DNA from 4 places in the Pseudoalteromonas sp. c7(2019) genome. Region 1 is predicted to be linked to each of the others. Evidence: predicted binding sites of a transcription regulator. Region 1 holds the regulator's gene; each other region holds the start of a gene.
What was found. Region 1 encodes sigma-54, which starts transcription at its own class of promoters, with help from an activator protein. Its sites were predicted from a motif close to GTTGGCACGNNNNTNGNNT; they were not measured.
Positions count from the first base shown of each region.

Region 2: GQR38_RS06150 (DUF1328 family protein) is a predicted target of sigma-54. The motif match lies at 3,657-3,675, and genes of this name have one in related genera.
Region 3: GQR38_RS00575 (PA2169 family four-helix-bundle protein) is a predicted target of sigma-54. The motif match lies at 2,204-2,222, and genes of this name have one in related genera.
Region 4: GQR38_RS09785 (amidase family protein) is a predicted target of sigma-54. The motif match lies at 3,271-3,289, and genes of this name have one in related genera.

Region 1 is NZ_WTKS01000003.1:322,398-327,897, forward strand. Features, by position in the region: gene kdsC (3-deoxy-manno-octulosonate-8-phosphatase KdsC) at 1-19, shown strand, start outside; gene lptC (LPS export ABC transporter periplasmic protein LptC) at 16-570, shown strand; gene lptA (lipopolysaccharide transport periplasmic protein LptA) at 560-1,105, shown strand; gene lptB (LPS export ABC transporter ATP-binding protein) at 1,102-1,827, shown strand; gene GQR38_RS05180 (RNA polymerase factor sigma-54) at 1,897-3,396, shown strand; gene hpf (ribosome hibernation promoting factor) at 3,423-3,710, shown strand; gene ptsN (PTS IIA-like nitrogen regulatory protein PtsN) at 3,715-4,167, shown strand; gene rapZ (RNase adapter RapZ) at 4,186-5,031, shown strand; gene GQR38_RS05200 (HPr family phosphocarrier protein) at 5,074-5,346, shown strand; gene mgtE (magnesium transporter) at 5,477-5,500, shown strand, end outside.
Region 2 is NZ_WTKS01000004.1:159,637-165,136, reverse strand. Features, by position in the region: gene alaS (alanine--tRNA ligase) at 1-1,036, shown strand, start outside; gene GQR38_RS06170 (aspartate kinase) at 1,043-2,260, shown strand; gene csrA (carbon storage regulator CsrA) at 2,352-2,543, shown strand; gene GQR38_RS06160 (YcxB family protein) at 2,594-3,061, opposite strand; gene GQR38_RS06155 (hypothetical protein) at 3,194-3,385, opposite strand; gene GQR38_RS06150 (DUF1328 family protein) at 3,444-3,617, opposite strand; gene GQR38_RS06145 (OadG family transporter subunit) at 4,137-4,379, shown strand; gene oadA (sodium-extruding oxaloacetate decarboxylase subunit alpha) at 4,391-5,500, shown strand, end outside.
Region 3 is NZ_WTKS01000001.1:125,903-131,402, reverse strand. Features, by position in the region: gene aceK (bifunctional isocitrate dehydrogenase kinase/phosphatase) at 1-1,133, shown strand, start outside; gene GQR38_RS00580 (LysR family transcriptional regulator) at 1,150-2,088, shown strand; gene GQR38_RS00575 (PA2169 family four-helix-bundle protein) at 2,266-2,709, shown strand; gene GQR38_RS00570 (biopolymer transporter ExbD) at 3,281-3,685, shown strand; gene GQR38_RS00565 (TonB-dependent receptor) at 3,758-5,500, opposite strand, start outside.
Region 4 is NZ_WTKS01000007.1:120,663-126,162, reverse strand. Features, by position in the region: gene GQR38_RS09795 (sulfite exporter TauE/SafE family protein) at 1-331, opposite strand, end outside; gene GQR38_RS09790 (gamma-glutamyltransferase) at 319-1,902, opposite strand; gene GQR38_RS09785 (amidase family protein) at 1,899-3,104, opposite strand; gene GQR38_RS09780 (putative 4-hydroxy-4-methyl-2-oxoglutarate aldolase) at 3,442-3,924, opposite strand; gene GQR38_RS09775 (TetR/AcrR family transcriptional regulator) at 3,928-4,581, opposite strand; gene yddG (aromatic amino acid DMT transporter YddG) at 5,030-5,500, shown strand, end outside.

The DNA.
Region 1 (5,500 bases):
ACAAGGCACTAGTTCATGAATGCAGCGCGCATAATATTAAGCGTTTTATTCATTAGCTGTATGGTTTGGCTTTGGTACCCTTATTTTACACAAACAAATATTGTGCCTCAGACTGAGCCTGAAGTTATTGCCAAGCCTGATTACATAGCCATTGAACTCAAACAAACAGCCTATGACGAACAAGGTAAAATTAGCCACAAAGTAACTGCGGCTAAAATGGAGCTATATCAACAATTAGGTTTTACGTTTTTTGAAAAACCTATTTTTACTTTATATAACGAAAAGCAAACGTGGCAAATAAATGCAGACGAAGCAACATTATACGAAGACAAACAATTAATTTTAGAAGGCAATGTGGTTGCCAAAAACTTAACCGATAACGCCATGATAGACAAAATCAATGCTGATAATATTCAGGTAGATATAAAGCTATTAACAATGCGTTCGGAGCAACCCGTTATCATCACTGGACCCAATTTAAAAATCACTGGTAAAGGCCTAGAAGCCGACTTAAAAACCGAAGTGATAAAACTAATTAACCATACGCGAACCATATATTATGACCAATAAAATATTAAAATCACTTATTATTCCTACACTTATACTAGCGTTTAATAGTAGTGCTGCAGAGCAAAACACGCAACCGACTGCAAATCAAATTTCAATAAGCGCCGATAAGCAAGAAGGTCAATTAAAAGCTAATGTCGGGATTTTTGAGAAAAACGTTGAAATTATTCACGGTAACCGCCGTATCACAGCCGACCGCTTAGAAGTACATAAACGCGATGAACTTGGTGATAATAAACAATTATTAATTGCTACAGGTAGCCCTGCGCACTTTGAAGAAAAGCAATCAGATGGCACGACTATGAGCGCCAGTGCTGACGAAGTGCGTTATGATGTATCTAAGCGTTTTTTAACGCTTGTTGGTAATGCACAAGTATCGCAAGCGGGACAAAAAATAAATGCTAAAAGCATTACCTACGATATAGAGCAGCAGCTAATCAGTGCCGAAAAAGATGAAAACTCAACTGACCGCGTTCACACAATTTTAGTACCAATCGAGACTAAAAAAAGTAAAAAAAGCGACAAAGGTCAACCATGAGCACATTAAAAGCAGAGCTATTAGCAAAGAGCTATAAAGGCCGTGAAGTTGTAAAAAACGTCGGCCTTGAAGTCAAAGCTGGCAGTATTGTTGGCTTACTTGGCCCTAACGGCGCAGGTAAAACCACCACGTTTTATATGATAGTAGGACTTGTACCTAGCGACAAAGGTAAAATATCGATAGACGATAACGATATTACTCTTTTACCTATGCATAGTCGTGCTAGATTAGGCATTGGCTACTTACCGCAAGAGTCTTCAATATTCAGAAAGCTGACTGTTTATCAAAACTTAATGGCCATTTTAGAAACGCGCAAAGAGTTAAATAAACAAGCTAGAGAAGACACTCTCGATAAATTATTAGATGAATTTAGCATACAACACATTCGTGATAGCCAAGGTATGGCATTGTCGGGTGGCGAACGTCGTCGTGTTGAAATAGCACGTGCGCTGGCAGCAGATCCTAAATTTATATTACTGGATGAACCATTTGCAGGTGTTGACCCGATTTCGGTATTAGATATAAAGAAAATAATAGAACATCTTAAAAATCGTGGGATTGGTGTATTAATTACCGATCATAACGTAAGAGAAACCCTTGATGTTTGTGAAAAAGCCTACATTGTTTCTCATGGGGAGCTGATTGCATCAGGTACTCCAGAACACGTATTAAATGATAAAACAGTACGCGATGTTTACTTAGGCGAGCAATTTAGGCTGTAACATTTACGCCATGTCTTTAAGCATCTGCTAGTATTAATTATAACAACATAAAAGGATTGTTAGAGATACATGAGGCAATCACTACAGCTGCGCATGGGCCAGCAACTTACAATGACTCCACAGCTGCAACAAGCTATTCGTTTGTTGCAACTCAGTACATTGGATCTCCAGCAAGAAATACAAGAAGCTCTCGACAGCAACCCGCTATTAGAGGTTGAAGAAGCAGACTATTCAGAAGACGCTGCAGGTAAAAACGAGCAAAAAGCAGATACAGATGACATAACTGTTAGCGCATCTGCCGATGATGCTCCAAGCGAATACGAACAAGATAGTGGTGAAGCACTTGCAAAAGACACGCTAAGTGACGACATGGCTATGGATGTTAGTTGGGATGAGTACATGAGTGCCGCTCCAGCAGCATCATCGGGTCCGATGCCTGAAGACGAATCAATATACCAAGGCGCCTCTACTGAAACGCTCCATGAGTATCTAATGTGGCAGTTACAACTAACGCCATTTAGCCCTACAGACGAAGCTATTGCTATTGCTATTGTAGAAGCCGTCGATGATTCAGGTATTTTAACACTAAGCTGCGAAGAGATTTTAGAAAGCTTTAATCAAGAAAACGAAGATGATAACGAAGTCGAACTTGATGAAATTGAAGCTGTATTAAAACGCATCCAACTGTTTGATCCAGTAGGCATTGCTGCACGTAGCTTACAAGAGTGTTTGTGTATTCAGCTTAACCAGTTTGATAAAGAAACACCTTACATTAATGAAACAAAAATGATTTTAACCGAGCATATTGATTTATTAGCTGCTCGTGACTATCGTACATTAATGAAGAAAACTAAGCTCAAAGAAGAAGAGCTTAAAGAAGTAATGACATTAATACATACTCTTAGCCCTAAACCTGCAGATACTATTGTAAGAGAAGAATCTGAGTATGTTATTCCTGATGTGTCAGTTAAAAAAATTAAAGGCCGCTGGGTTGTTGAGTTAAACCCAGATAGCATGCCTAAAATTCGTGTTAATAGCCAATACGCTGCAATGTCTCGCACTGTAAAATCCAGTGGTGACAGCCAGTTTATTCGCTCGCATTTACAAGAAGCTAAATGGTTTATTAAAAGCTTAGAAAGTAGAAACGACACGCTATTAAAAGTAACAAATTGTATTGTTAAGCAACAACAAGGCTTTTTTGAACACGGTCCTGAAGCCATGAAACCAATGGTTTTAAATGATGTTGCTGAAATGGTAGAAATGCACGAATCAACAATTTCGCGCGTAACAACCCAAAAGTATATGCACACACCCCGTGGTATATTTGAGCTTAAATACTTTTTCTCAAGCCATGTAAGCACCGAAAACGGTGGTGAATGTTCATCTACAGCAATCCGTGCGCTTATCCGAAAATTAATCGCAGCAGAAAACTCAGCAAAACCATTGAGTGATAGCAAAATAGCGGATATATTGGCTGAGCAAGGAATTAAAGTAGCGAGACGTACAATCGCAAAATACCGCGAATCTCTGGCTATTCCACCGTCAAATCAGCGTAAAAGTTTGATTTAAGACGCAAAAAAAAGAGGGTAATGCTTATGCAACTAAACTTAACTGGTCGTCACGTAGAATTAACCGATTCACTAAGAGACTATATTAATACCAAATTTGCGAAGCTAGAAAGACACTCTGATCATATTAATAATGTTCATGTCATTCTCGATGTAGAAAAATTAAATCAAAAAGCAGAAGCCACCATACACGTAAGCGGTGCTGAGCTATTTGCCTCTACAGAACATCAAGATATGTATGCCGCCATTGACTCGTTGATCGACAAGCTCGATCGACAAGTAATTAAACACAAAGAGAAGCTTGCTCGACACTAATATGATGAAATTAAGCTCACTTATATGCCAGGACTGCAGCAAAGCTGCGGTCCTTTTTAATAGCAAAAAAAGAATTTTAGAGTTCATTAGCGAACTTGCCCACGACAAACTTCCGTATTTACCGCAACAAGATATTCTTAATGCTTTAATGAGCAGAGAAAAATTGGGTAGTACAGGTATAGGGCGTGGCATTGCCATTCCTCATGGAAGAATGAGCGGTGCAGAAGAGCCTTTGGCTTTAGTACTCGTTAGCGAAACTCCAATAAATTTTGATGCGATCGATAATCGCCCTGTTGATATTTTCGTCGCACTCATCGTACCAGATGGCGATAACCAGCAGCACTTAAAGACTCTAGCAACCATTGCTGATAAACTAAACAACAAAGATTTTTGTAAACAGTTACGCAGTGCAAAATCAGATACTGAGCTTTACCAAGTTATTGTCAATCAATCATAGTTTTATAAAGGGTGTTAAATGGAGTTAATTATCATAAGCGGCCGTTCTGGTTCTGGAAAGTCGGTTGCTTTACGCGTTGTAGAAGATTTAGGTTATTATTGCGTAGATAATATTCCAGTTAACTTGCTTCCTTCATTAGTTCGCAGTGTGTCTGATAGCTACGATAAAATTGCTGTTAGCATTGATGTGCGTAACATCCCTAAACAACAAGATGAATTTAACGATATTCTTGAATACTTGCCTGGCTTTGCAAAACCTACGTTATTTTATTTAGATAGCGACGATCAAACATTGATCAAACGTTTTTCTGAAACTCGTAGATTACACCCACTATCAATTGACTCGTTGCCTCTTGATTTAGCCATCAAAAAAGAAAAAGAATTACTTGATGTATTAATCACCCGCGCCGACTTTATGATAGACACGACTGATTTGAGTGTTCATCAACTTGCTGAATCTATTCGTGAAAAGATTTTAGGTAAAAAAGATAAGCAACTGATTGTCACGTTTGAATCGTTTGGTTTTAAATACGGTATACCAAAAGAAGCAGATTACGTATTTGATGCACGCTTTTTACCAAATCCACATTGGGAACCTGAATTAAAACCTTTAAATGGGTTAGATCAACCTGTTAAAGATTATTTGGCCAATCACAGCATAGTGCAAAAATTCACATGGCAAATTCAAACATTTGTACAAACATGGTTACCGCACTTAGAGCGAAATAACCGCAGTTATTTAACCATTGCTATTGGGTGTACAGGCGGACAACATCGCTCTGTATATTTAGCGCAAACTATCGGTGAAAGTTTTGCAATGACACATCCCAATGTTAAAATTCGCCATCGCGAACAAGAAAAATAATATAGCTGAATAATCACCTGTTCAGCTTAGGTAGAGTAAGTTATGCATTGTGAAGACACTTTTTTAATAAAAAACAAATTAGGATTGCACGCCAGAGCAGCCACCGTGCTTGCCCAATTAGCAGTGCAGTTTGATGCGACAATTACATTATTTCAAGATGACAAAGAAGCTGCAGGCGATAGCGTACTTGCATTAATGTTACTTGAAAGTAGCCAAGGCAAAGAAGTAAAAGTTGTATGTAAAGGCCCCGATTCTGAGCAAGCTTTACATGCTGTTGGAGAATTAATAGCACAACGTTTTAATGAACAAGAATAAACAGTTATAAAAATAATGCTCGCATTACTAATGCCCCAACTAAAACAGATATATAAAATAAATACGGTTAGTGACGCCAGTTAACTCACCTCTCCCCATAAAGTAATATAAAAATTTATAAAGGACGCCAATGCCTGAAGCTTTTGAACAAGAT
Region 2 (5,500 bases), on a different contig from region 1:
TTTTGCTCACCACGGTACTGTACAAGGTCGTATTGGTGTTAACGATAAAGTTGACGCCACTATTGATGATACGCGCCGCGACAGCATTAAGAAAAACCACACAGCTACGCATATTTTACACGAAGCACTACGCCAATTATTAGGCGACCATGTAGGCCAAAAAGGCTCACTTGTTCAGCCAGATCGTTTACGTTTTGACTTTTCGCATTTTGAAGCGGTTACTAAAGATGAGCTACGTGAAATTGAGCGTGTAGTTAATGACGAAATTCGTCGTAACTTTGCACTTAATACTGAGCTTATGGCTATTGATGATGCTAAAGCTAAAGGTGCTATGGCATTGTTTGGCGAAAAGTACGATGACGAAGTACGTGTAGTTACTATTGGCGACTACTCTATTGAGCTTTGTGGTGGTACTCACGTTGAGCGCGCTGGCGATATTGGTTTATTCAAAATTGTATCTGAAAGTGGCATTGCCGCAGGTGTTCGCCGAATTGAAGCGGTAACTGGTGCAGATGCTGTAGCGTACGTTAGCGAGCAAGAGCAACAACTTAGCGATGTTGCAGCTTTAGTTAAAGGCGATAGCGCATCGGTACTTGAAAAAGTAACTGCGTTGCTTGAAAAATCTAAAGGTCTTGAAAAGCAAATTGCACAACTTAGCGATAAGCTAGCAAGTGCAGCAGGTGCGTCTTTACTTGATTCGATTGTTGAAATTAATGGCGTTAAGCTACTTGTAGCAAACGTTGAAGGTACTGAATCTAAAGCGCTTCGCGGTATGGTTGATGACCTTAAAAACAAGATTGGCTCAGGTGTTATTGCACTGGGTGTTGCCAGTGGCGACAAAGTAAGCCTAATTGCCGGTGTAACGAAAGACTTAACAGGCAAAGTAAAAGCCGGTGAGTTAGTTAACCATATGGCAGGTCAAGTAGGTGGTAAAGGTGGCGGTCGTCCAGATATGGCACAAGCTGGTGGTAGTGAGCCACAAAACCTTGCTGCTGCACTAGATAGCGTTACAGCTTGGTTAACTGAGCGTACTTAAGCCTAAGTGGCGCTTATTGTTCAAAAATTCGGTGGCACTTCGGTCGGCTCAATAGAGCGAATTGAAGCAGTCGCCGACCTTGTTGTTAAAACCAGGCAACAAGGACATCAAGTGGTTGTGGTGCTCTCGGCTATGTCGGGAGAAACCAACCGCTTAATTAACCTCGCCAAACAAATTGATACTCGCCCGAGTAGCCGTGAACTAGATGTACTTATTAGCACCGGAGAGCAGGTTTCTGTATCACTGCTTGCTATGGCTATTATCAAACGTGGTCATTCAGCTGTAAGCTTATTAGCCGATCAAGTCAATATTCTAACCGACAACATGTTTGGTAAAGCTCGTATTGCTGAGGTTGCTGCTACGCGCTTAAAGCATGAGCTTGAGCATAATCGTATTGCTATTATTGCTGGGTTTCAGGGACGTGATATTGAGGGCAATATTACAACGCTTGGACGCGGCGGCACCGATACATCGGCTGTAGAAATAGCAGCGGCTATAAAAGCCGACGAATGCCAGATCTATACAGACGTTGACGGCGTATATACTACAGATCCTCGTGTTGAACCTAACGCGCGCAGAATGAGCCAAGTTACTTTTGCCGAAATGCTAGAGCTGGCAAGTTTAGGCGCAAAAGTTTTGCATATTCGCTCGGTAGAAGCTGCAGGTAGACACAATGTGCCACTTAGGGTGCTTTCTAGTTTTAATCCTGATGAAGGCACATTAATAAGTTTTGAGGAGAACGATATGCCAAGCAAGGTGGTATCGGGGATTGCGTTTAATCGTGACGAATGTTTAATTAAAGTAGATGGTGTGCCAAGCGGTACGCAATATCTTTCAAAAATATTGAAACTTTTTGCTGATAATGGCATCGAAATAGATATGATTAATCAAGTTAATCATATCTTTGAAAAAATAGACTATGCTTTTACTGTGCACTCGAATGATTATCTGCAAGCACTTGAATTATTGAGCGAAGATCAAGCTCAACTCAGTGCTCAAAATATAAGCGGATTACCAACGGTAGCTAAAGTTTCTGCTGTTGGAATGGGTATGAAATCGCATTCTGGTGTAGCAAGTTTATTTTTTGATGCATTAGCGCAGGAAAATATTAATGTGGTTTTAGTCTCGACTTCTGAGATTAAAATTTCAGTTTTAATAGATGAAAAGTACCTAGAGTTGGCAGTTCGTGCATTACACAAAGCATTTTTAACAGAAAATGGATAGATTGAGAGTTTTTACTTACTTTTCAGTCTAATTTTCATTAGTATGTTTAAGCGGAATCTTATAATTTTTATTGGAACATGGGAGCAAGAGAATGCTAATACTAACTCGTAGAGTAGGTGAAACCCTAATGATTGGTGACGAAGTAACAGTTACTGTTCTAGGTGTTAAAGGAAATCAAGTTCGAATCGGTGTTAATGCACCAAAAGACGTATCAGTGCATCGTGAAGAGATTTACATGCGCATACAAGCTGAAAAGTCGAACCCTAATCCGGGCAATGCTTAATCAACACGTATACGTAGTTGAGTAATTAACTCAACTAGTCAAAAAGCCACTCACTGAGTGGCTTTTTTGTTTATAAAAGCGAGTGTTTCTGGGGTTAGTATTTGTTTTGAAATGTACTGCATTCCGCTTTTATTTTTAATAATAATACCTTGCTGAGTATCTATTACTTCGCTTATGTCTTGCCAAGTTAGCTGAAAGCTTTTGTAATGATTAGCCGATTTAATGCCTTCTTCATCAAAGGTAAGTGTTACCTCTGAGCCTGACGCTCTGCTGAGCATTTGTCTGGTTACCCACCAAGGTCTGCGATAGTAAAAAGCGACGCACTCTAGTACACCTAGCATGATCATAAACGATCCTAAGTAATGATCGTTTAAAACATAAATGCCAAATAAACCAAGCGCAACGAGGAGTACAAGTAAAAAGTACTTAGGTTTGGCGCGCTTACTGTAGGGGAGTGACTCATCAAAGCACTCGTAAAAGTAAGGTTTATCTAGTGTGTAGGTTGTTGTAAATGCCATATTGCCTTGCTTTAAATATCGTTTTTTTTATTTTAACAAGCTAACCGCTAAATGAGCAGCTTTATAGTCAGTGACTTTATTACAGGCACAAAAAAACGGCCCTAAGGCCGTTTTTTAGCGATACAAGAAGAATTAACAGTTAGTTTCTTCAGCGTTTACGCCTTCTTTAACATTTTCACATGCATCTTCTACTTTGTTTTGCACGTCAGTTACTGCTTCGTCAATACGTTCGCCTGCGTCTTCTGCATGATTGTCTTCACAACCCATGATGAAGAAACTTGCGAATAGACCGATTAGTGCTGCTTTTACAGTTGTTGAATTCATAATGTAATTCCTTGTAAGTATTAATTAAATTTTAGTGTTTGTTAGTTGAATGCTTTATCTACCTGGGTGATTTACCACGTAGTGCACCTGAAACTAATGAGATCACTAAAAGTACTAAAAATATAAAAAATATAATTTTTGCTATACCAGCTGCGGCACCTGCGATGCCACCAAAACCTAACACTGCAGCGATTAAAGCAATAACTAAAAATGTAATTGTCCAGCGTAACATTGTTTTCTCCTTGGTTATCAAATTTGCTCACAATAACTAATGCCAGTTATATGCCAAAGTTTATTTTTGTTTTATATCAGCTAGTTATGGTTTTTAACTGTATTTTTAGTTATTAGTTAGTTAGTAATTTTTACGCTTTGTTATGTAAGTTATTCACACTGTTACAAGTTACCGGTAAATATTCACTAAAAATAATGTTTTTGGTAAGACCAATTAACAATTGATGTGTGTTTTTGTACTTATTATAAAATTTGGCGGTTATTTTTATTAAGTTGAATAGTTAATTAACAACTTCCATATAACTATTAGCTATAGTCGTTATTTTCTGTATGTATTGTAGGGCGCATGATTGCTGGGTTATGGCATGTAAATTTGTTGAGTGTTATGTTGTTTATAGTTTAATTGGTTTTACCAATTTACAAGATGTAGACAAAGCGACTAGTTTTGTTATTATCCAGTGAATAAATATTTAATTAAATCGATTTTTTATTTTCGATATGGGTTTCAAGGGGGAGAAAAATGGATATAGGTGCTCTACTCACAACGGCTGGTAGCTTAATGCTAACTGGTATGGTTGGGGTGTTTGTATTTCTGTCGATATTAATTGGTGCAGTAACGCTTATGTCTAATTTGGTGACGCGCTATAGCGAACCAGAGGCATCACCAGCTAAATCACCGTCTTTTAAATCTCAAGGTGTGCCTAATGAGCACATCGCTGCTATTAGTGCTGCCATTGCTCAGTACAAATCAAATAATAAATAAGGGGCACACACATGGCTAAATTAAAATTAACAGAATTGGTATTACGCGATGCGCACCAATCATTGCTCGCAACACGTATGCGCCTAGACGATATGCTACCTATTGCTAGCAAGCTAGATGATGCAGGTTATTGGTCTATTGAATCGTGGGGCGGTGCTACATTTGATTCGTGTATTCGTTATTTAGGCGAAGATCCTTGGGAGCGTATTCGTGCGCTTAAAAAAGCGATGCCTAATACTAAACAGCAAATGCTATTACGCGGTCAAAACCTATTAGGCTACCGCCATTACGCTGATGATGTAGTTGAAAAGTTTGTAGAACGCGCACATAAAAATGGCGTTGACGTATTTCGTATTTTCGATGCAATGAACGATGTACGTAACCTAGAAACAGCGATTAAAGCGGCTATAAAAGTAGGCGCGCATGCTCAAGGTACTATTTCGTACACGGTAAGTCCTGTTCATACGCTTGATATGTGGCTGACTCTGGCTAAGCAATTAGAAGATTTAGGCTGTCACTCAATTTGTATTAAAGACATGGCGGGTTTATTAAAGCCGTATGATGCTGAAAAATTAATTAAAGCACTTAAAGAAACCGTATCGGTTCCTATTGCTATGCAGTGCCACGCTACAACTGGTTTAAGTACTGCGACTTATCAAAAAGCGATTGATGCAGGCATTGATATGCTTGATACCGCTATTTCATCAATGAGTATGACTTACGGACACACAGCAACTGAAACTATTGTATCGATAGTTGAAGGAACTGAGCGCGATACCGACCTTGATTTAAACCATCTAGAAGAAATTGCTGCTTACTTTAGAGATGTACGTAAAAAATATGCGGCATTTGAAGGTAGCTTAAAAGGGGTTGATGGTCGTATTTTACTAGCTCAAGTACCTGGTGGCATGCTTACAAACATGGAAAACCAACTTAAAGAGCAAGGCGCGGCAGATAAGCTTAATGAAGTTTTACTTGAGATCCCACGCGTACGTGAAGATCTTGGTTTTTTACCTTTAGTAACACCCACGTCGCAAATTGTAGGTACTCAAGCAGTACTTAACGTGCTAACCGGTGAGCGTTATAAAACAATCACTAAAGAAACTGCTGGCGTATTAAAA
Region 3 (5,500 bases), on a different contig from region 1:
TACACACACCTTTTTATCGTAATAAAGCAGCTTATATTGTTGGTCGTGTTGTTTCAAAAAGTGGGGTTCAGCCTTTTATAATCGCCGTGTTACACGATGAAGATAACGGATTATATTTAGATGCACTTTTAACTAAATCATCTCAAATGCGTGTCATTTTTGGCTTTGCCCGTGCCTACTTTATGGTAGAGACTCATGCACCTTCAGCACTTGTCCGGTTTTTGAATCAGCTTATGCCAAACAAAACACTTGCTGAGCTCTATAACGCAGTGGGTTTTCATAAGCAGGGTAAAACTGAGTTTTATCGAGAGTTTTTAAATCACTTATCTCACTCTAGTGATGAGTTTACAATTGCACCGGGTACTCCCGGTATGGTGATGATGGTATTTACCCTTCCCTCATTTGGTTATGTTTTTAAAGTAATAAAAGACAAATTTGGTGAAAGTAAGCCCTTCGGCCGTGATACCGTATTAAAGCGTTATCAACTAGTAAAAAACCATGATCGCGTTGGCAGAATGGCCGATACCATAGAGTATTCTAACGTCGTATTTCCTTTGGCGCGTTTTGATAGTAATTTACTTGCGCAATTACATAAAACAATTGGCTCATCAATGGTAATTGAAGGCGAATGGTTGATCATCAAGCATTTATATATTGAACGGCGCATGACACCACTCAATTTATTTTTAGAAAATGCTGATGAAGAAAGTGCCGCAGACGCGATTGAAGAATACGGGCAAGCTCTAAAAGAAATGATTGCCGTTAATATATTTCCTGGCGATATGCTCTTAAAAAACTTTGGTGTAAGTAAGCACAAACGTATTATTTTTTACGATTACGATGAAGTTCAATACCTAACCGATATGAACTTTAGAGCATTACCAAAAGCAAAGAGCTACGACGATTATTTAATGGATGAACAAAGTTACTCTGTTGCACCACAAGATGTATTCCCAGAGCAGTTATGTACATTTGTAATGCCTAATCCTATGTATAAAAAGTTTTTTCTCAGCACTCATCCAGAGCTTATAGATGTTAGCTTTTGGAAGCAGGCGCAACAAAATATAAAAAATGGGCAGGTAAGTCATATTTACCCTTACCCGACAGCACAGCGATTTATCCATCACTGGTAGACGCAAAGGACACACAATGAATATAAGTAAAATAGATTTAAATTTACTCGTTTATCTCGATACATTGCTTCGAGAATGCAACGTAACACGCGCTGCTAATCAATTGAGTATTACGCAGCCCGCAATGAGTAATGGCCTTAAACGTCTTCGTAACTTATTTAACGACCCTATTTTAGTTCGTACCAGCGATGGTATGGTCCCGACAGAGCGCGCTTTAGAGTTACAACCCGTTATTCGCGGCATATTAATGACGCTTGAAGAAACCCTAGCACCTAATCGAGAATTTGAGGCAAGCCAGAGTAAACGTGTATTTAGAATAATGGCCAGTGATTACGCTGCAAGTACGTTAGCGCCAAAGCTCTTAAGTAAACTACACGAAGAAGCCCCCGATACTACTTTAGATATACTCACACCAAGTGATGTAACCTTTCATGATGTAGAAAACGGTAAAGTAGATATGGCAATCAACCGTTTTGAAAACTTACCTCAGTCTTTTCATCATAAACGTATTTGGAAAGACAGTTTTTGCTGCTTAGTTAAGGCCGACAACCCTATTATTGAAAACTTTAGCCTCGACAGCTACTTAAAAGCACGCCATATATGGGTGAGTAAAACAGGTTTTGGTGTAGGCGTGGGCATGGACCCTAAAGATGTGCAAAAACTTGGTTGGGTTGACGAAGCACTTGCCCACTTTGGTAAACATCGTAATATTGCCACTTTTACGCGTAACTACCATGTAGCGATTCATTTAGCTAAAGAGAAAAATTTGATTGCGACCCTTCCTTCAAAAGCCGCAAATATATACTTAGATGATCCGGGGCTTAAAATTTTAGAGCCACCGTTTCCAATTCCTCCTTTTGAGCTTGATATGATTTGGAGCCCACTGTTACATCGCGATGCGAGCCATATCTGGTTACGCCAAAAAGTAGCTGAAGTAGCTGAAGAGCTAAAATAACTTTATTACACAATATAATGTAAAAATTGCTAGGTTAATACTTTCCTCATTAACTTAGCCCCTTCCTGTAATAAAATTAAACCAATAAAATCAAATGACTACATGAAAATAAAAACATGGAACATACATTGCTTTTATTAAATTGAACTATACATTCATTTAATAAAAGAGGTCATTATGAACACCCATCAAGGATCAGAAGTAAATCATATTACTGACATCATTCAAGTTATGAACAGCGGCATCGACTTTTATCAAAAAGCACAGGAAAAAGTTGAAGACCCTGCTATTGGCGCACTTTTTCAGCGTATGATAGATGCCCGAAAAGTGAGTGTTGAGCGCTTGCAGCCATATGCAATTAATGAAAAAGGCGAACGCGAAGATGGTTCATCTTTCGCAGTTGAAGCACGACGTGCATACACAGCCTTACTTACTACATTCACCTCACATAACGACAGCACGTATGTAAAAGAGCTTGAAGAAGTAGAAGATAAAACGCTTGTAGAAATTAAAGCCGCTATGGATAAACCACAACCGGCTGATTGCGAAGCTGCACTGGCTAAAACATTATTAACAATGCAAAGCTGCCATGCAGAAATGAGCCGTATGCAAAAGCAGTAAGCTTACATAACGCATAAATACAACCCAGCCTAGCGCTGGGTTTTTTATTGCCTCTAATACCAATCTGTATAAATCCTTAAGCAATTTAACGAATTAAATTACTCTATAACGATGCTAAATAGACCCCATATATAAGCAGATTGCTATAAACACCACCTTATTTCGCCACATTTTAAATACATAATAAATACAAAAATTTAATGTTATTAGAATGTTTATTTAACCACGCTTTATTTTTGCTGTGCTAATTTTGTTATTAGGTACCTAAAACCTTGCTGTGGCGCCGCAGCATTTAATTAAAAATAAGGTCCAATATGAAAAGTAAGCTAGGGCGTGTTGATCTCTGGTGGTTGAATTTGCATCAGTATGTTTGGTTTTTAGGCAAGGCAGAGCCTATGTAGTGTGGTTATTCCCCATAAATAGGCGATAACGCAGCATAAAGGCCAAACATGCGCTGCCCTTTGGGTTCTTTCTAGGGACGATTAACTCTTTGTTGCTCGGTTTTTACTTAGCCCACTAGGTTACAAACATCGCGCCGTGATTTAATCGCCCCTAGATTGAACAAATTTCAATCCACAAAGATTCACACGCCCTAACTAAACTGCAAAATAATGCTGATGTAGATATGACCCCGATGTTAGACATAGTGTTCATATTACTAATTTTCTTTATTGTAACTACATCTTTTGTAAAACCTGTGGCTATTGAATTAAACCGACCACTCGACAGCCCTCAAATAGATAAGCCTGTTAAAAATGCTTTATTTAGAATTGATGAAAGTAACGCAGTATATTTTTCAGGGAGGTTAATTGATTTAGAGCAAGTTGCGACTAATTTAGCGATGTTCGCGGCTAAATATGAAATAAGTTCGGTACTTATAACCGCAGACGAAAACAGTACACATAATACTTTAATGAGTGTAATGAATAATATTAAGCAATACGATGATTATTCAATAAGTTTGATTTCTAAATAAAACAGCCCAATATAAAACCAAAAAAAGGGCCTTACGGCCCTTTGAGTTAAATAACGAAAGGGAGGTTATTAATTAAAAACGGTATTCTGCGCCTATGTAGTAGTAAGCACCGTTAAATCCAAATGGAGCAGAACGACGTGAGTAGTCAAACACACCTGAGCTACTTATTACTGTGTTGCCACTAGCATCCACAATAGTACCTGAGCGAGAGTTACCTATTTCGTTTTTATCTGGGTAAACATCAAACAAGTTATTTGCACCAATATTTACCGATAAATCTTCAGTAACGAAGTAGTTAACTTTAACGTCAGTTAAAATTTCTGCGCCATACGTTTGACGACCACCATCTTCTACTGTGTACTCACCAAAGCGATTAAGTGACAGGTTAACTGTCCAATCATCACGTTGATAAAGTGCACTTAAGTTAATACGATCCTCTGGTTGCCACTCTTCAATAATAGAGATGTCTTCAGCTGAAAATATATCTTCTACGTTTACTGTCTCAAGGCTTGAGCCAGCAGGCGAAAATAACGATACAACATCTGTTTTGGTAAAGTTAGCTGCAAGTGTAAAATCAAGCGTGCCGCCTAAACCTTCAGTGTTCCACATTGCTACAAAATCAACACCACGGGTTTCTGTATCAGCACCATTTAAGAAAAACTGACCTACGCCAGCACCCGCACTATTTAGTGCAGCATCAAGGCTTGTAGATAAACCTTTACCTAAGCGGTCACTAATTACAATACGGTCGTCAATATCAATTGAGTAGTAATCAACGGTTACATTAATATTATCTGTAACGTTATATACAATACCTAAACTACGGTTTTGTGATTTTTCTTCTTTAAGCTTTGGAATACCTAAGCTTTGCGCAAGTGTTGAATCATTTCTAAATGTACCAACCTCTTCTGCAACTAAATTACCATTAGTACCAACAACAAATTGCGTACTTACGTTATTAAAGTAAAGCTGCTGCATTGAAGGCGCTCTAAAACCTGAGCTTAATGCACCACGTAGTGAAATATCGTCGGTTACAGACCAGTTACCAGCAAGCTTAAAGTTTACTGTATCACCAAAGCCTTTGTAGTTATCGTAGCGAAGTGCACCCGATAAAATTACATCTTCAATCACATAAGCTTCTGCATCTATGTAAAATGAAATTACATCACGCGATTCATCAACTGATGACGCAGGAGCTGAACCACCAAAACCTTGTGAACCACCTGATGCATCTTCAGAACCAACACCACCACTTAAGCCGTTGTAAATACTTACACCGTTGGTTGTATCGTAATCGCGGTATGCGTACTCATTACCTTCTAAAATGCGATATTCGTCAGTACGGATTTCTGCACCCATTGCTAAAGAATAATCATCAAAGTTTTGCGTAAAATCAATATTGATTGTTTGTAGTGATAATTCCATGCCGTAAGCGTATGCTTCACGTGGGATGGTTGTACGAATATCAGCAGCACTTAGACCTTGATCATAACGTAAAAAGTTAGCGTATGAGGCATTGATAGTGTCACTTGTCGTGTAATCAATGCTGTTTTCACCATAGGTGTAAGATAAATCAAGGCTTGCATCGTTATCAAACTCAGTTTTATAACCAAAGTTGTACGAGATATCGTCGATAGTTGTATTAATTTTTGGTAAGAAACCTAATGGAATCGTTGCATCGTTATCTTGTAGTACTGGGTTGCCACCTGCATTTGCATTATGACGGAAAAATGCAGCCGACTCATTTTCACGTGTTGAGTAAGTAATAAAGCCGTAAAGCTCGCCATCACCTAACTCGTAACCGGTATTAATTGT
Region 4 (5,500 bases), on a different contig from region 1:
CGCGAACGGTATGAGCAATAATACTACCGACTACCGCCATAACTAATATAAACGGTGCCCAGTATTTTATTAGCGCAAGGTCAATATTCCCTTTGCTATGATGCGAGCGAATAGATGAAAGCGAAGTAGGTACTATGGTTGCAAGTGATGTGGCGGTGGCTATCATCATTGCCGACTCTGGGCTTACGCCAAAACCTTGCAGTAAAAAATACAGCACAGGTACGATAACAATACCGCCGCCTACACCAAAAAGTCCTGCTAAAATTCCGGCAAAAATACCGGTTGCTATTAAGGCCGCTACTATTGGCCATTGGTTTATTATTTCTGACATTGTGTTCCTGCTGTAGTTACTGTTGCACGTCCATCTGAACGAGGATCTGTTGCAGCTTCAAGGCGTGTAGGTGTATCTAAAATAGCCCCAGCGTGCCCCATCATTTCGTTATTATTATCAACGCTTACCCAATCGTGGTCACGTTGATTTAATTCATGTTCTATATGAAAAACTAACCCTTTTTCAATTTTTAAATTTGTACTTGTATCGCCCCATGTGCGTCCAAGTAACCAACGAGGGTCGCTGATTGCTTGTTTTATTGATTTATTTCGCCATGCGTAGCCTGCAAAAACAGCGGCTTGGGTTTGTGGTTGTCCTTCACCGCCCATTGTTCCGTAAGCAAGTCGGCGACCATCGCTAAACTTTGCCATTGCTGGATTAAGTGTATGTGCAGGCTTTTTATTTGAGGCAAGGTTATTGGTATCTTTATTGTTTAAACTAAAACTTAAACCTCGGTTATTCCACACAAAGCCGCCTTCGCTCATTAGTATTCCGCTGCCAAATTCCCAGTAAATACTTTGAATAAAGCTTACTAATTGCCCGTTTTTATCTCTTGCAGCCATCCACACTGTATCGCCAGGCTCTGCGTTAAATGGCCATTTTTTGGCTTTGGCCATATCAATATTGTTAGCAAGTTGGCTTAAGCGATCATCGGTTAGTGCGTTTTTATAATCGTCCCCTAATACTTCAGGATCAGCCCAAAGGGTAGGGCGATGGGTAAAGCTTTGCTTGGTTGCCTCTACAATTAAGTGTGTCCAGTCGGCATCGGTTTTAGCTAAATGCTTTAACTTATTTACGGCACCAATTATTTGCAGCGAATGCACGCCCTGTGTTGGCGCGGGTAAGTTGTAGCAGTCAATACCACTTAGGTTTGCATTTAGCGGGGTAACTACTTCGGCTTGGGTACTTGCAATATCATCTGTGGTAATCGAGCTGCCTGCTTTGGCTAAATCAGCGGCAAATGAGTTGGCAAGTGCACCTTCATAAAATGCGTTTAAACCCTGTTTTGCTAAGTGCTCAAATGTTGCTGCAAGTTTAGGGTTTTTAAAATGCTGACCTGCTTGCAAGGGTTTGCCATTGGGTATGTAGAGGTTTTTAAACGCGTCATTGGTATTGTTAGCAGCGGCTAGTTTTTCGCAGCCTGCCTGCAAGCTTTTTGTAACGGTAAAGCCCTCGCGAGCAAGTTTTATTGCGGGCGCTAAAATTTTTGAAAGTGGCAGTGCTGCGTGTTCATCAAGCTCAAGCGCTTTTTGCCAACCGCGTATTGTACCCGCTTGAGTCAGTGCGCTTAATCCGCCGCGCTCTGGTATTTGCGTGTGCGAGTTATAGGGTGTTGTATTAGTTGCTGCGCGGCCGCAGGCGTCAATAGCGGTGGGTGTTTTTTGATTGGGATTATCGATAAGCCAAAAGCTGTCGCCACCAATTGAGTTCATATGTGGATATACAACGCTAATAGCAGCTGCTGCGGCTACCATAGCCTCGGTAGCTGTACCGCCTTGTTTTAGTATATTTATACCCGCCTCAGTGGCCGAAAAGTGAGACGCGGTAAATGCAATGTTGTGTGTGGTCATGCCGGTGTGTCCTGTTTAAAGTGTGCAGCTAATTGTTGTACGCAAGCAAGTAGGCTTTTATCGTTACCGTGGCTCATCATTAGTGAAAAACCATAAGGATGATCATTTGCTAAATCAGCCAGCGGTAAATGCACTTGCGCTGAGCCACTAAGGCCCGCAATTGCCGAAAGCGTAATAATTTGCATGCGTAAGGCGCTTGTGTCGGCGCCTAATTTAGGTGCGGTTGTGGGTGTGGTGGGTAAAAATAAGCAGCTGTGTTTGTTTAGGTTTTTAGCGACTATTGTTTGCCACTCGTGCTGTATTTTTAACGCCTCTTGTTCTTCTTGCTCGGTTAAAGCCAGTGCCATTTTAAAACGAGCCGCAATTGCTGGCGCAAAATGAGAAAGCTGATCTGGGAGTTCAAGCCAGTCTCGGTGCGTTTTAGCAATCGCACGACCTTGTAATATTCTAAAGGTATCGGCAAGCTCACTTAGTAAACCAACGTTGGGGAGCTTAAAATCGATATGATGATTAAAATAAGGTTTGGTTTTTTCTAAAAGGTTACCCAGTGGTGCTTGTAAAGAGGAGTCAACAAGTTCAAAGAGTGCTTCGCAAATAACCAGCGTATTTACTTTATTAATAGGTTGTTGTGGTAATAATACATCGCCAACGCTGCTTAATAGCTCGGCGCTTTGGGTAAGCCAACCTATAGTATCAAAAGGCGGTGCCAACGGTATTAGGCCGTCTTTTTCAATCACGTTATGGCTTGGCCTTATACCAAATAAACCACAATAGCTGGCGGGTATTCTAATTGAGCCGCCAGTGTCGGTGCCTAAGCCAATATCGGCTAAGTTAGCAGCAACGGATGCAGCAGACCCCATACTCGAACCACCGCAAGTATGCCCTTTTAATTTAGGGTTTTGTGCTGCACCATAATGAATGTTATTTCCCTCTAAGCTGTAAGCAAGCTCATCGGTATGGGTAAAGCCTGTAAAGCTACAACCCTCGTCCATTAACATATTTACGGCACTTGCTGTTTGCTGGGCCGGTTTTGCTGCTTTAAACCAGTGTGGGTTACCTGCGCTGTTGCGCTCACCTTTAACAGCAAATACATCTTTTATTGCAAGACGCTTATTAATAAGCGTGCCTTGGTAATGTGTTTGCCATGCCTTAGGACCATGGTCACAAAAAATACCGGTCGTATTATTATTTTTGCTACTCATATCACCACTCGTTATAAAAAATCTGACCAAGCAGTTCAGATTTAGAGTGATTAAAAAGACGGATTAATTTTTATTATTTTTCAGCTCACTGCGTAACATCTTGTTTTTATTTTACAGAGCCTAATCCGCTTTTTAATCGGTTAGCTTATTATATTGTTTAAAACCTAAGCAAGAGGAATGCCACAAATTAAAATCCTGTCCAATTGGTCAGGATTTGGCGAGTTGTATGAGGTTAGTAAATATGGGCTGTAAAAATAGTGGTATTAAAATGAGCTAAAACAAACCAATTTGGTGCGCAGGTGCACCAAATTGGTCTTTATTTATATGGTTGTGAGCGCTAAATAAGGGACGTTTTACTGATGATTAAACCGTTAATATCGGCGTAAACCCAATCGTTAGGTTCCATGGTGGTGCTAAGCATGGTAACAGCTTGGTTTTTATCACCAAAGCCGCGCTTTAAGGTACTACGCGGTGTTGAGCCTAGCGCCATTACAGGTAAGTTCATCGTGGCGAGTATTTCTATATCTCGGCAACAGCCATTTATTATTACGCCTTCCCAACCATTATTTAGGGCACGCTCAGCCATAATATCGCCAATAAACGCAAAGCGTTTGCTCGCAAACCCGTTTATAACTAATACTTTACCTTCACCATTTTCATGCAATATATCGGCAGCAAAAGAGTTGTCTTCTGGACAGGTAACTGTAACTACTTTGCCATAAAACGTGGTTTTTTTACCAAAGTGATAAAGGCCACTGTCGGCTACTTGCACGTTATCGCGATGATCGTCAAATAAATCGGGTGTAGTAAAGGATGTCATGGGTTAAGTCTCACTTTGCTCAGGTATTTTAAGACCAATACCTTTTAAAATTATGTGGGCAATTGATTGCGTAATTTGTGCCACATCGGTTTTGTCGTACTCTAATTTGTTCATTACGAGTAAAACCTCAGCCTGAAAGTCGGCGTAATACTGCGTGGTAGACCAAATAGTAAAGAGCAAATGGTAGGGGTCAACCTTATCCATTTTATCTGCGTCCATCCACGCTTGAAGTACATCAACTTTTTGCTTAACCCAAGGGCGGGTATTGGTTCTAAAGTAGTTTTGTAAATAAGGGGCACCGCGCAGTATTTCACTGGCAAATAAGCGAGATTGCATTGGCTGATTTACGGCGAGTATTACTTTACTTTTAATATAGTTATAAAGCACGGTAGCTGGATCGTCGTTAATTGTGACGTTATCGAGCCCTAAGTTCCAATTAGCTATTATGCGGTCGATCACAGACTCGTACAGACCATCTTTACTTTTAAAGTAATACAAAATATTAGCTTTTGGCACCTGCGCTTCTTTAGCAACCATGCTCATACTTGCTCCGTCGTAACCTAATTGCGAAAACAATTGCTCGGCGGCATCTAAAATTAGTTTTTGGTTTTTTTCGCGTGTTACTTCTTTTTTATTTGGTTTTATTTGTGTGGTCATTGTTGAGTTTGCGTGTTTAACGTATTGATTGATTGTAGCTTTACTGACCAAAAGGTCAATTACTAAAAAGTGTGAATGTAAAAAACAGGGGAAGAGGTTTAAGCTATAAACTTTAGGGTCTGTTGATCTTTGCGGATTAAAATTTGTTCAAACTAGGGGCTATTTAATCGCGGCGCGAGATTTGTAACCTAGTGGGCTAAGTAAAAACCGAGCAACAAAAAGTAAGTAGTCCCTAGGAAGAACCCTTTGGGCAGCGCCTGTTTGGCATTAATGCTACGTTATCGCCCATTTATGGGGAATAACCACACTATATAGGCTCTGCCTTGCCTAAATACCAAACAGACTGCTGCAAATTTAACCTTGAAAGATCAACAGACCCTAATTGTTTAATTAAATAATTACTGTTAGTTTAGTTTCAAATTTACGAGTAGTACTTTTGGATTGGCAAATGGAGTTTTTAAGCAAAAATAAATACACGCTTTATGGAGTTGCTGCAATATTACTGTGGAGTTGCTTAGTTGCATTACTACGGGATATTTCTGAGTTGTTTAGCCCCATCGGTGGTGCTGCGGCTATGTACTCTGTCAGTGCGATATTTTTAATTTTGGTTATGGGAGTGCCTAAGTTTAGTGGGTTTTCAAGACGCTACTTGGTAGTAGGTACTTTATTATTTGTATCGTACGAAATTTGCTTGGCGCTTTCTATTGGTATGGCAAATAGCCGTCATCAGGCAATGGAAATGGCGGTTATTAATTATTTATGGCCCACGCTGACTATATTGCTCTCTATTATCATTGGTCGCAAAAAAGTAAGTTATTGGGTGTACCCAAGCATGATTATTGCTTTTTTAGGCGTTGCTTGGTGTATTACGGGCGATCAAGAAATGTCACTCGATACGCTTGTAGCTAACTTTGCTGAT